Regions from separate parts of the Bacillus sp. NEB1478 genome, predicted to be linked through region 3. Evidence: riboswitches for the same ligand, from Rfam matches in the RefSeq annotation. Region 3 holds a riboswitch; each other region holds the start of a gene.

Region 1 (3,190 bases), 1.8 Mb from region 3:
AGAAAATTGAACTACTTTTTTGTAAAATTCATATAAAAATAGGCTGTTATCGTAAACTTAGTTGCTATTTAAAGAAGTGTAGTTGATCTTCGCTGCAGGATGCTCGCTTTCCGTGGGGCGGGCGGTGAGCCACTGCATATGCTTATTAAATCCTACTCCTGCGTCTGCACGAAAATTCTGATGAATCGAGCTTCCTCGTCGCATGCCTTGCGAGAAGAATACTCAAGTGGCTGGCACGCTGATCCCGCAGGATAAGGAAAACTTCAACAGCGTTACATCGTACGAAGAAAATATGATTTTCATTTTCGAGGAGTCTCGCATCTTCCGCTTCAATCAACATCTTTATTATCGGTTGATTTAAAAACCAAAACCATCAAGAACTAGGCCAAAAAAAAAGCTGGAGATAAGCTTCGGTGCTTCACTACTAAACCCTTTGTTAATTCAGAAACGAGCGTACTTGCACGAATACTCCGAATTGCGACGAGTAGCAAGAAGGTCGAGGAAGTGAAGTTTTCGAGGAACGGAGCGTATTACAATACGTGAGTACCGCAAAAACGAAACTGACGACGAGATTCACAGCTTATCAATTAACAAATAAAAAAAAGAACTGCTATTATTAAGCAGCCCTTCCATGTTCTCTTCCTTTCAAATGCCGTTCCATTACAATCAACAGTGGTTTATATAAAACAATGAAGAAAATGACATTGCCTATTGCGTGGTTAAAATCAAAAGGGAGACCAGATAAATAATATGGCCAGAACTTTTGAACGACTATACCGCCCATGATCAATGAAATAATAAATCCAAACAGAAAGCCGCAAAAACCTGAGTACAAGCTTAAAATCCACCAAGGTGTCTTATGTCTATATTTGCCTAACAAACCACTCATAATCGCAATAAGACCCCAGGCAACCATTTGACCGATAGACCATAAACCATGCCCTAAATAGAGATTTGTCGTTATTGTACTCAAGATTGCAAGTATAAGCCCCTGTATAGGTCCTAATACGAAGGATGCAATAATCAATATTGCCGTATTTGGCTGTACATTAGGAATGATGGCAAAGGAAATTCTTCCTACAGTTAACAATGCTGTCAATAGTGCTAGGAGAGTCATTCTTCTGAGTGTTAATTTATTCATATTTATGTAAGTCGAATTCAATCACATCGCCTGGTTTTACTTTAATTTCCTTTGCACCTTTCATTGCTTCTTTACCATTGACAGAAAGAAACCATGATGTTTTGTCTTGTTCACTTCCCTTTACTCCATCAATGCCGCTGATAAAAGAATCATCATACATCAAGTCTAGTTTGAAATTATTTTTCATTACATCCATTACGGTTTCATCTTCTTTAATGGCTACTTTCTTTTCCGTTACTTTTTCCTTGCCGTTATCTTTTGTAATTTTAACGGTAACTTCTTGTTTTTTTGCTTGTTCTGTTTTTGGCTGATCGGATGTTTTTTTCGTTTCATCTGTTCCGCACCCTGCTAACATCATCATTAATACTGCGAATACTGCTACTAATTTTTTCATTTGATACCTCTTCCCCATTTTTTATCCTTTTTGTTCACTAAACCAAAAAAAGCACCTTCAGCTACGAAGGGGCTCAGAATTTTGGTATACAGGCAAAAAACATATGCCGCTAATCGGCACTGTTTAACACCCCCCTATCCTCGTAGGTCATGTTCATGATTAACAGGCAGGTCTCCTGGCTCTTGCTCATCGTTCCCTAATGCCTTCCCGTATACACAGTGGCTCATTATTAGGGTTCTCACAATTACAGTGGCGGGACCGCAACGGATTTAAACCGTTTTCCCAATTATGCTTGTCTGTGAACAGACAGCACCTGTTTAACATTATTATGAAATTAATTTTCTCATTTATTATATCGTATTGGAGAAATTTATGAAATCATTTTTACTAATAATTGTTCCTTATGAAACAAGATTAATCGGGAAAGTTTGATCTTTTATTCCATCATTCGAGGGATTACAAATGAAAATGTCGTACCTTCATTCATTTTACTGTGTACATTGATTTGCCCGCCATGTGCTTCGACAATGTTTCTGGCTATCGCTAAACCAAGTCCTGTCCCCCCTGATTTCCCTCTCGTCCTTGCTTTATCACCTTTATAAAAACGCTCAAAAACAAATGGCAAATCTTCTTCTTTTATTCCAGTACCATTATCTCTAATGTAAAAAGAGACGGTTTGTTCACTTATTTTTATGGAAAGATTGACAGAACCTTCATCTAATGTGTGCCGAATTGCATTGTCAATTAAATTTGTCAGAACTTGCTCAATTCTGTCAGGGTCGATATCAAGCTCTTTTGGCTCACCATTTATTTGCAGGCTTAATTGAATATTCCGTTCTTTTGCTGGCCCTTGAAATTTTCTGATAATCCGTTCGGCAAATGGCTGTATGGATAAATGTGTATAATGAAGCTTCATATGTCCAGCTTCCAGCTTTGCCAGATCTAGCAGTTCATTTACAAGTCTTCCCATTCTTTTAGATTCATCCAATATGATGCTAGCTAGTTCTTTTTTCTCTTTTTCTGATTCAGCAATATCATCAACGATTGCTTCACTGTACCCTTGCAGCATACTGAGCGGTGTTTTCAATTCATGTGAAACATTCGCAACAAAATCTTCTCTCAGCTTATCCATTCTTCGTTCCTCAGTCATATCTCTCAGCACGGCAACTGCTCCTCGAATAACAGAGTTATCATATAACGGAGTCATGACAACAACCCAAGAGCGGCCTTGTATATCAATTTCGGTCAGCTGCTCTTTTTCGAGAGAAACAACCTTTTGGAACAATTGAATAACAACTTCCGGCAAAACATTTTCCTTTTTCTGCGACTTCATGCCTGATTCATAATAAAAGGCTTGCAAAAAACGGTCTGCTGGGGGATTCGTAACCAAGATATTCATTCTTCTATCAAATGTAATAACACCGTCTGCCATTGAACTTAGAACACTAGCAAGCTGTTCTTTCTCTTGATTTAAGGCTGTAATGTTATTTTTTAGCTGTCTGCCCATCCGATTAAAAGTCATTCCCAATTCTCCAATCTCATCATGTGTTAAGATTGGAACTTTCATATCAAATTCACCTTTTGCAACAAACATTGCCGCTTCTCTCATTTTTCGCAAAGGAGCAGTAATCCTTGTTGATAAGAAGAAGGCAAAA
Region 2 (3,190 bases), 1.9 Mb from region 3:
AGCATTGGATGAGACGCTGAAAACATTTAATCGTATCGATGTGCTAATAAATAATGCGGGATTACAATATGTTTCCCCTTTAGAAGAGTTTCCTACTGAAAAGTTTCAGCAGCTGATAAGCGTGATGCTGACAGCGCCATTTATTGCTACTAAACACGTATTTCCCATCATGAAAAAGCAAGGTTTTGGCCGCATAATCAACATGGCTTCGATTAATGGATTGGTCGGATTTGCTGGAAAATCTGCTTATAACAGCGCGAAGCATGGCGTTATTGGCTTAACTAAGGTTGCTGCATTGGAAGGTGCAGAGCATGGCATTACTGTAAATGCTGTCTGCCCAGGTTATGTTGACACTCCGCTTGTTAGGGGACAATTAGAAGACTTAGCAAAAACTCGTAATGTTGAACTTGAAAAAGTGCTAGAAGAAGTGATCTATCCACTCGTCCCCCAAAAACGTTTATTGGATGTTCAAGAGATTGCGGATTATACCATCTTTTTATCTAGTGACAAAGCAAAAGGTGTTACGGGGCAAGCGATTGTAATTGACGGCGGATATGTAGCTCAATAAATAATCAAATTCAGACATGTTTTCATTGACAAACACTATATTTAGTGTCAAATTTATTAATATAAAACTATATATAGAGAATTCAGGTGCCGGTATTTTTCCGGCTTAAAAGGGAATTCGGTTTAAAACCGAAGCTGTCCCCGCAACTGTGATTGTGGACGAAATGGATTTGCCACTGTACAGAATGGCTATAACTAATGGCTGCTGTATGGGAAGGCCCAGAGTAGGAAGAAGCAAGAGCCAGTAGACCTGCCTGATTCTTCTATTTTCTTTTCCTCGGGGATTGGGAGAAAGAACGGCACAACAGTATTGGTTATTGTTGTTTATTAAACGTTCTTAACCCTCTTCCTGAAGAAGAGGGTTTTTTATTTTTAGGTTCTGTTAAACATCGTTGTTGAAAAGGCAAAGAGAATCAGCGAAACTCGTGCGGAAAAACGGGCTGCCGAGACCCCGCAGGAGGTACACCGAGGAGGCTTGGCGGTTCGTCCGCGGAAAGAGAGTGGTTTTTCTGATTTCCAAGGATTATCAACACTTTCAATTAACAGATCTTATTTTTAATAAGGAGTGGTAACAATGGAAACAGTTATTAAAAGATCTACACACGGGGAATGGTTGAGAAATTGTATAGGAGAATTTACAGAACTGAATGGAGATGACTTTTTAAAAAGAGCTGAAGAGTTTGAAAAAAAGAATAATGATGATCAATCACTAAATAATATTTTGATAATGGAGGCTCTAAGCCAGTTAAATGCTCAGGAGCCAGATTGGACGTTTGTAGCATCTCGTTTATATTTGAAACAGCTGTATAATGAAGCCAAAAAGAATAGAAACGGAAATATTGTTGAGAGCCCATATTCAAATCTTTATGGTCTCCTGCAACAATTAGTGAATCTCCAAATTTATGATAAATCTCTTTTAAACTCTTATTCAATTTCAGAAATTGAAGAAGCAGAAAAATGGATCGAGCCTGAAAGAGACAACTTGTTTACATATATTGGGTTAAAAACGCTATCCGATCGTTACTTAGCAAAAGGGTTTAACCATGAACTTTATGAACTCCCGCAAGAACGGTGGATGGTTATCTCTCTTTTTTTGATGAAGGATGAAGATACTCATTTTAGGATGGAACGAGTAAAAGAAGCCTATTGGGCGTTATCCAATCTTTATATGACGGTCGCAACTCCAACACTAGCGAATGCTGGAAAAAGCTATGGACAGCTTAGCTCGTGTTTTATAGATACCATTGACGATAGTTTAAGAGGGATCTTTGATTCAAATACAGATGCGGCTACAGTATCTAAAGGCGGAGGGGGACTTGGGATTTACCTCGGTAAAATCCGCTCTAGAGGTTCTGATATAAGAGGTTTTAAAGGCAATTCTTCAGGAGTTATTCCCTGGATGAAACAACTAAACAATACTGCAGTTTCTGTTGATCAGCTCGGTCAGAGACAAGGTGCAATTGCAGTTTATCTTGATGTTTGGCATCAAGATATCTTTGAGTTTTTAGATGCAAAATTAAACAACGGTGATGAAAGAATGAGAACACATGACCTTTTTACGGGGATTTGTGTACCGGATCTTTTTATGGAGCATGTTGAGAAAAGATTAGATTGGTATCTTTTTGATCCCCATGAGGTTAGGAAGATCAAAGGATATTCGTTAGAAGACTTCTACGATGATGAAAAGGGAGAAGGAAAGTTCAGAAAGAAATATTTTGAATGTGTTAAGGATGAAAGAATTTCCAAAAAAACGGTACCAGCGATTGAAATCATGAAGAGAGTCATGAAATCTCAACTGGAAACAGGTACACCATTCATGTTCTATCGGGATACTGTAAATCGCCTAAATCCAAATCCTCATGCAGGGATGATCTATGCATCAAATTTGTGCACAGAAATCATGCAAAATATGTCTCCAACCATCGTGCAATCTGAGGAAACGGTTGATGGTGAAATAATCATAAGAAAGACTCCGGGTGACTTTGTCGTCTGTAACTTATCTTCCCTTTCACTTTCGAAAGTCGTAACAGATAATGTGCTGAAAAAAGTGATTGATATTCAAATTAGAATGTTAGATAACGTCATAGATTTAAATCGTATTGACGTTCCCCAAGCGGTTGTAACCAATAAAAAGTACAGAGCAATAGGCGTTGGGACATTCGGGTGGCATCATCTCCTGGCCAACAAAGGAATCAAATGGGAAAGTGAGGAAGCGGTAGAATTTGCAGATGAGCTATATGAGCAAATTAATTATTATGTAATTAGTGCGAGTAACGAGCTTGCTGTAGAAAAAGGAAAATACCCTGTGTTCTCAGAATCTGACTGGGAGTCTGGAGATTATTTCTTAAAGCGGGGATATCAATCTAAAAAATGGAATCAATTGAATGAGCAGGTAAGAAAAAACGGAATAAGAAATGGCTATCTTATTGCGGTTGCGCCAAATTCATCTACTTCAATTATTGCCAATTCAACACCGAGTATAGATCCGATCTTTAAGAAATTTTATTCTGAAGAAAAAAAGAATTACAAGATTCCAGTAACAGCTCCTGATTTAAACGCAGAAACAACATGGTACTACAAATCTGCATTTCAAGTGGATCAAAAGTGGAGTATTTTACAAAAT
Region 3 (3,190 bases):
GGCCGAAAATTGTTTTACCTGATTGGAATCAGCCTGTTTTTAATCGGATCTGCTTTATGCGGAACAGCTCAAAACATTGATCAATTGATTGCATATCGTGTGATTCAAGGGGTTGGTTCTGGAGCGATTTTTCCGATCTCGTTTACGATTATTTATTCGGTCTCAACCAGCCCTAAGCAAGCGGCTAAAATGTCTGGAATATTTGCAGGGATATTCGGTATCTCATCTGTATTAGGACCGCAGATCGGAACATGGATTTCGGAAGCTTCATGGTTAGGATGGAGATGGTGCTTTTACGTGAATGTGCCGTTTGGAATTCTATCTATCATTGCTTTAATGTTTGCTTTAAAAGAATCCAAGTCAGATCAAAAGCCAAAAGTAGACTATTTAGGCACGCTGCTTTTGATTACTTCAACCGTATTGCTTCTGCTCGGCTTAGAGTGGGGTGGAAAAGATTACGCTTGGGATTCGGTACAGATCATCTCCATGTTTAGTGGAGCAGCTGTTGCGATTGCATTATTCTTATGGGTTGAAACGAAAGCTGCAGAACCGATTTTACCGCTTGAAATTTTTAAAAATAAGATGGTGCTGGGCACAAGTATCGTAGTATTCTGCCAAGGAGCAATTATGTTCTCGGCGATTACGTACCTGCCGATTTTATCTGTCGCGGTTATGGGGAATGAAAATTCAAATGGCGTACTAACACCAATGATGTTTCCAATCATGATCGGAGCCATTATAGGCGGATTCTTATGTACGAAAATTCCATTCAGAACGATCATGATTATCTCGATGGGTATGGGCATTTTTGAAGCGTACATGTTAGGAAGCATTACGCATGAAACTGCGAAATGGACGGTTACGCTTGTCATGATCATGATGGGTCTTGTTGTACTGGGGCCATTAATGAGTGTTTCGCAGAATGCTGTCGCTCAATCTGTTGATATGAAATACATGGGGATCGCTTCATCTGTTGTTGGTTTTTGGCGCAGCATAGGCGGTGTAATGGGAGCGGCGATAACAGCAACGATCGTAAATAGCGACTTAAAAGAAAAGATGCTGGATTTTGCAGCAGCTTCTAAAATGCCGGCTGACCAGATTGGAAAGATGGCAAAACCAGAAATCTTAATGCAAAAAGATGCAAACCTTCCTCCGCAATTAGTGGAGTTCATGAGAAGTGCGCTTGAAACAGCACTGCATCATGGATTTATGTTAGCTCTTATTGCCGGTTGCTTAGGGTTAGTCGTAGCTTTCTTTGTTGGCGGAGATCGTTATGTGATGCGGCAAGCTGCTGAAGAAACAGGAAAAGCAGCGAGTTAATAGCGTACAGCTTGTCTTTTGAGAACGAGCACAATAAAATATAGATAATTAAATAACAAATAATCATGGTGTCTGTTACAGACTTAATAGGGAATCTGGTGCAAAACCAGAACTGTACCCGCAACTGTAAGTGCTGACGAAATAAGCGAAAACCACTGTCTAAAAACGGGAAGGGCTTAGAGTAGATTGACGCACGAGTCAGGAGACCTGCCATGTTTATCGCGTTGATCTTCTTCGGGAGTTGGGAAGATAAGACGAAGGAATTTTAATTGATGCAGAGTATTTCTGTTTAATTAAGTATTCTTACGTTTTATTTATATTCTTCCTCCATCCTTAGTGATGGAGTTTTTTGTTAATTGATAAGCGTCGAATCTCGTCGTCAGCTTTGTTTCTGCGATACTCACGTATGTTGAATACGCGTCCGTTTCTCGAAACTTTGCTTCCTCGACCTTCTTGCTTCTTAATTAACAATGTTTGTTAATTGATAAGCTTCGAATCTTTTGTCAGCTTATTAGTACCAATTACCAGCTCCCACAACTAAAACCTAGGAGTTTCAAGCTCCGGAATTGAGGAATGGGATGGAACAGTTATCAGCAAACATATCAAGAACGATCCAGACAAAATTGGTGTTGCCTCCTGATACGAATCACATGGGAACAATCTTCGGCGGAAGGGTGTTATCTTACATTGATGAAATTGCTGCAATAGCGGCTATGAAGCATAGTCAAAAGGTTGTTGTGACAGCTTCCATCGACAATGTGAACTTTTTATCCTCTGCAAAAGTGGGAGATATTTTAATTTTAGAAGGTGTTGTAATTTCAACAGGAAGGACATCTATGGAGGTTTATGTAAAAGTAGAATGCCAGAACTTAGAAACGGGAAATCGGACATTGAATACGACTTCGATTTTAACGATGGTAGCAATTGATGCAGAAGGTACCCCAACACCTGTGCCGAGTGTTATTCCAGAAACAAAGGAAGAAGCTGTTCTGTTTCAAAGTGCCCGGCTCAGAAAAGAAAACCGATTGTTTTATAAAAATGTGAATCAATAGGGTGATAACTGTTAAGATGGACTCAGACCAAATTCATACAGATGAGGGGATGAGTCTCGTGAAGGTCAAAAAAGCATTTTTCATTTTTCTCGGAATGTTGTTTTTGTTGCTCGGAATCGTAGGGCTGCTATTGTCCCTCATTCCAACCACACCTTTCTTACTTGTCGCTTCTTATTTTTTCATGAAGGGATCGAAAAAGTTCGATAACTGGTTTAAAGGAACCTCGATCTATAAAAAACATTTAGAAGAATTCGTAAAAGAAAAAGCATTAACACGAAAAAAGAAAATCATGATCAATTTACTAGCTGACATCATGATTGCCATACCGTTTATTCTTACTGATAACCTTTATGTGAGAATATTATTAGTTCTCATTGTTTTATTAAAGTATTACTACTTCATTTTCAAAATTAAAACGAAGATAGAATAGAAAAACCTGAGTCAGCGGGAAACCGGACTTAGGTTTTTTTATGTATTTCAATTAAGCGTTATATCAAGGTTTTTTGTCGAAATTTGTAGAAAGACATAATTATTATAAATTAGACTCAATTGTGGCTCAAAAAGACTCAATCTTCCTTCGAACAGACTTAATTATTCAAATTCAGACTCAATTAACCTCGGATTAGACTTAATCGGCTCATTTGAACGACATCAACTCTTCTCATCGACCCGTTTTCATCAGCAATATTGGATGTGGAAGGTGCATTCGAATCATGATTCTTTCAGTTAATAGATTTTTCGGTACTTGAATGAAAAAATAATAATAAAAAAGGACTTAAAAAGTTGATTGGAGTGCAATGTGCGAAACTCAGGCCCCA
Region 4 (3,190 bases), 1.6 Mb from region 3:
GTGGTGGGGAGAATCGGTAATTGAAGTGCTTTACTTTGAATCTCATTACGTATATGAAAAGGAACATCACGCTCTACCGAATATGTATCAATGTTTTCCATAGCCTCTGAAATGAGATGATCATTTCTAAAGGATGAACGGTTTAATTCAGAAATAGCTTTGGCACTTGCTTCCGCTTCTTTCAGAATGGATTTTCTCCCGTTATTTAATCCATTTGTCAGCAAATTAATTTCATGTAATTTTTCATCTGCGAAAGATACTGCTTCTTTTATGATATCCTCAATGCTTTTTTCATTTTTAATAGTCACAGGAACATGCATTAAACTAGATGAAGGCTGAATTATTAGACGGTCTTTTGAGACAGCTTCACATAAGTCTTCTAAAAAGGAATACTTATCATTAAGATTTGCTTTCCATATATTTCGCCCATCAATTATGCCGGCAGCAAGTACTTTATTTTTCGGAAAACCATATCTTTTTAACGCCATAAGATTTTCACCTTGATCATTAACAAAATCGAGTCCTATTCCTTGTACAGGAAGTCTCATTACAGCTTCATAGTGCTCTATACTATCAAAATAAGTCTGTAGTATTAATTTTAAATGCGGTGCTGCATCATGAAGGGTTTGATAAACATCCTCAAATATCGTAAATTCTTCTTTAGTAAGGGTTGTAGATAAAATCGGTTCATCCATTTGAACCCATTCGGCACCTTCATTCTCCAATTCACTCAATATTTGAGAATATAGTGGTACTAGCTGGTTTATTGTGTCTTTTGTGTCTCTTTCTAAATAGCCTTTTGATAGCTTTACAAAAGTAATGGGACCAAGAAGGACTGGCTTCCCATTGATATTTAATCTTTCTTTGGCTTCCCTAAAATATTGAAGCGGCAGGTTTTCTGTCAGTTGTGGTTCTCTATCTCCTATTTCTGGAACGATGTAATGATAGTTTGTGTTAAACCATTTTGTCATTTCAGAAGCTACTGCATCCTTTGTTCCTCGTGCAATATCAAAATAAGTCTCAATAGGTACAATACCACCATCATAAGAAAAACGTTTTGGTACAAGTCCGAACATAGTAGCCGTATCGAGTACATGATCATATAAACTGAAGTCTCCAACAGGTATTAAGTTAATTCCGAAATCTTTTTGCTTTTTTAAATGCGTTAGACGTATTTCCGTTAATTGTTTTAAGAATTCCTCTTTTTCAAGCTTGCCAGACCAAAACTGTTCCAGTGCTTTTTTCCATTCACGATTCTCTCCAATTCTTGGATACCCCAAGTTTGAACATTTCACCTGATTCATCTCATTCACACTCCTTTTTATGTGTCTCAACAAAAAAATCCCTCTTTCAAGTCAGAAAGAGAGATTTATTACGTAATATTAACTAGAGTTGAGACCATCAATCATTCTCAACACATATCTCACTCCCCTCTATATCCACGTAGAGTATAAGCGTGTACAACAAGGCAGGTATCCTGACTTAAGTTCATTGCATTTTATGACCTTCCCATTTTCAAGCAAAACAGTGGTTTCTAATAAAATGCTCACTATTACAGTGGCGGGACCGCGCCGGAATCTCACCGGTCTTCCCTTTTAAGCTGAGTGAAAAAATCACGCAGCACCTGTTGTATATATAAAATTTTAAATAAATTCGTTTTTTTAATATAATTTAGAATTTAATAGACATCTTAGCATGCGAATTTAGCACTGTCAAAAAGAAAAACCATCACATTATATACTTGCAAAACTCAAATAAGTTTTAATTTTCCGGTTGTAAAACTCAAGTGACTTATTTGCAAAATGCAAATACAGTTGCAAAAAAAAAGCCCTGGACGTCTATTAAGACGTACAGGACTAAAGTTAATCAACCTTCTAATAACAATGATTCCGGATCTTCTAAAAGATTTTTAACTGTTGAAAGGAAGCTTACTGCTTCTTTTCCATCAACAATTCGGTGATCATAAGAAAGAGCAATATACATCATTGGACGGTTTTCCATGCGCTCTTTATCAATAGCGACAGGTCTCCATTGAATCGTATGCATTCCTAAAATACCAACTTGAGGCGCATTTAAAATAGGTGTTGAAAGCATAGAACCAAATATACCGCCGTTAGTAATTGTGAATGATCCGCCTTGAAGTTCTTCAAGAGTTAATTTCTTAGAACGGGCTTTTTGTGCAAGATCTCCAATTTCTTTTTCGATTGCAGCAAAGCTCATACGATCGGCATTACGTACAACAGGTACAACTAGTCCTTCTTCGGCACCTACAGCAATACCAATATCATAAAATTTCTTCAAGACCATTTCGTCGCCTTGGATTTCTGCATTTACAGCAGGGAATTTTTTAAGTGCTCCTACAACAGCTTTCGTAAAGAACGACATATAACCTAATTTAACACCATTTTGTTCAAAGAACTTGTCTTTTCTGCGAGCACGAACTTCATTGATCGCAGTCATATCTACTTCGTTAAATGTTGTTAGCATTGCAGCCGTTTGCTGTGCTTCAACTAGACGTTTAGCGATCGTTTGGCGTCTGCGTGACATTTTCACACGTTCAACAGGTTTGTCCGGATTTACTGGTTCAGCAGCTTTTGTTTGCTGTGCTGCTGGCTTAGAAGTGCTTGGAGCGGATTTTTCACTTGGACTTTCAGAATGACGCTTTACGTCTTCTGTACGAACTCGTCCAAGTGGATCACGAGTAGAAACTTCTGTAAGATCGATTCCTTTTTCTCTTGCAAGTTTACGAGCTGCTGGAGATGCGATCGGACGATCAGCAGCTTTAGTTTCTTCTGTTTCTTCCTTTGCAGCAGTTGGTTCTTGTTTTTGAGCAGCTTCTTCTTTCGGCTGTGCTTCGGTTTTTTCTTCTGAAGTACTTTCAGTCTCAGCTGCTCCGCTATCAGCGATCATAGCGATTACGTCTCCAACTGATACAGTGTCGCCAGGCTGAACTTGAATGCTTTTTAGAACTCCATCTCGTTCTGCACTTATTTCGATGTTGACTTTGTCCGTTTCTAATTCGACTAAGTCTTCACCTTTAACAACTGCTTCACCTTCTTTTTTTAGCCACTGTGCAACTGTACCTTCTGAAATTGATTCGGCTAATTCCGGAACTTTAACTTCAAACATGTTCACGGCCTCCCTCTCGCGATTGAATGTCTATTGCTAACGATGTTTGGATGATTTGTTC

What was found. A riboswitch is a leader RNA that binds a small molecule or an ion and turns the genes downstream of it on or off. The one in region 3 is predicted to bind cobalamin.
Region 1: linked by a shared signal. The riboswitch ahead of RGB74_RS08475 (DUF4430 domain-containing protein) and the one ahead of RGB74_RS18040 (acyl-CoA thioesterase) in region 3 are both predicted to bind cobalamin.
Region 2: linked by a shared signal. The riboswitch ahead of RGB74_RS07255 (ribonucleoside-diphosphate reductase subunit alpha) and the one ahead of RGB74_RS18040 (acyl-CoA thioesterase) in region 3 are both predicted to bind cobalamin.
Region 4: linked by a shared signal. The riboswitch ahead of metE (5-methyltetrahydropteroyltriglutamate--homocysteine S-methyltransferase) and the one ahead of RGB74_RS18040 (acyl-CoA thioesterase) in region 3 are both predicted to bind cobalamin.

What each region holds. Positions count from the first base shown of each region.
Region 1 is NZ_CP134049.1:1,725,481-1,728,670, reverse strand. Features, by position in the region: gene RGB74_RS08480 (ECF transporter S component) at 617-1,162, opposite strand; gene RGB74_RS08475 (DUF4430 domain-containing protein) at 1,134-1,535, opposite strand; cobalamin riboswitch at 1,683-1,867, opposite strand; gene RGB74_RS08470 (ATP-binding protein) at 1,972-3,190, opposite strand, start outside.
Region 2 is NZ_CP134049.1:1,502,016-1,505,205, forward strand. Features, by position in the region: gene RGB74_RS07250 (3-hydroxybutyrate dehydrogenase) at 1-568, shown strand, start outside; cobalamin riboswitch at 636-840, shown strand; gene RGB74_RS07255 (ribonucleoside-diphosphate reductase subunit alpha) at 1,142-3,190, shown strand, end outside.
Region 3 is NZ_CP134049.1:3,549,933-3,553,122, reverse strand. Features, by position in the region: gene RGB74_RS18045 (MFS transporter) at 1-1,320, shown strand, start outside; cobalamin riboswitch at 1,370-1,550, shown strand; gene RGB74_RS18040 (acyl-CoA thioesterase) at 1,899-2,372, shown strand; gene RGB74_RS18035 (YbaN family protein) at 2,389-2,802, shown strand.
Region 4 is NZ_CP134049.1:1,959,721-1,962,910, forward strand. Features, by position in the region: gene metE (5-methyltetrahydropteroyltriglutamate--homocysteine S-methyltransferase) at 1-1,304, opposite strand, end outside; cobalamin riboswitch at 1,450-1,643, opposite strand; gene odhB (2-oxoglutarate dehydrogenase complex dihydrolipoyllysine-residue succinyltransferase) at 1,867-3,129, opposite strand; gene RGB74_RS09635 (2-oxoglutarate dehydrogenase E1 component) at 3,122-3,190, opposite strand, start outside.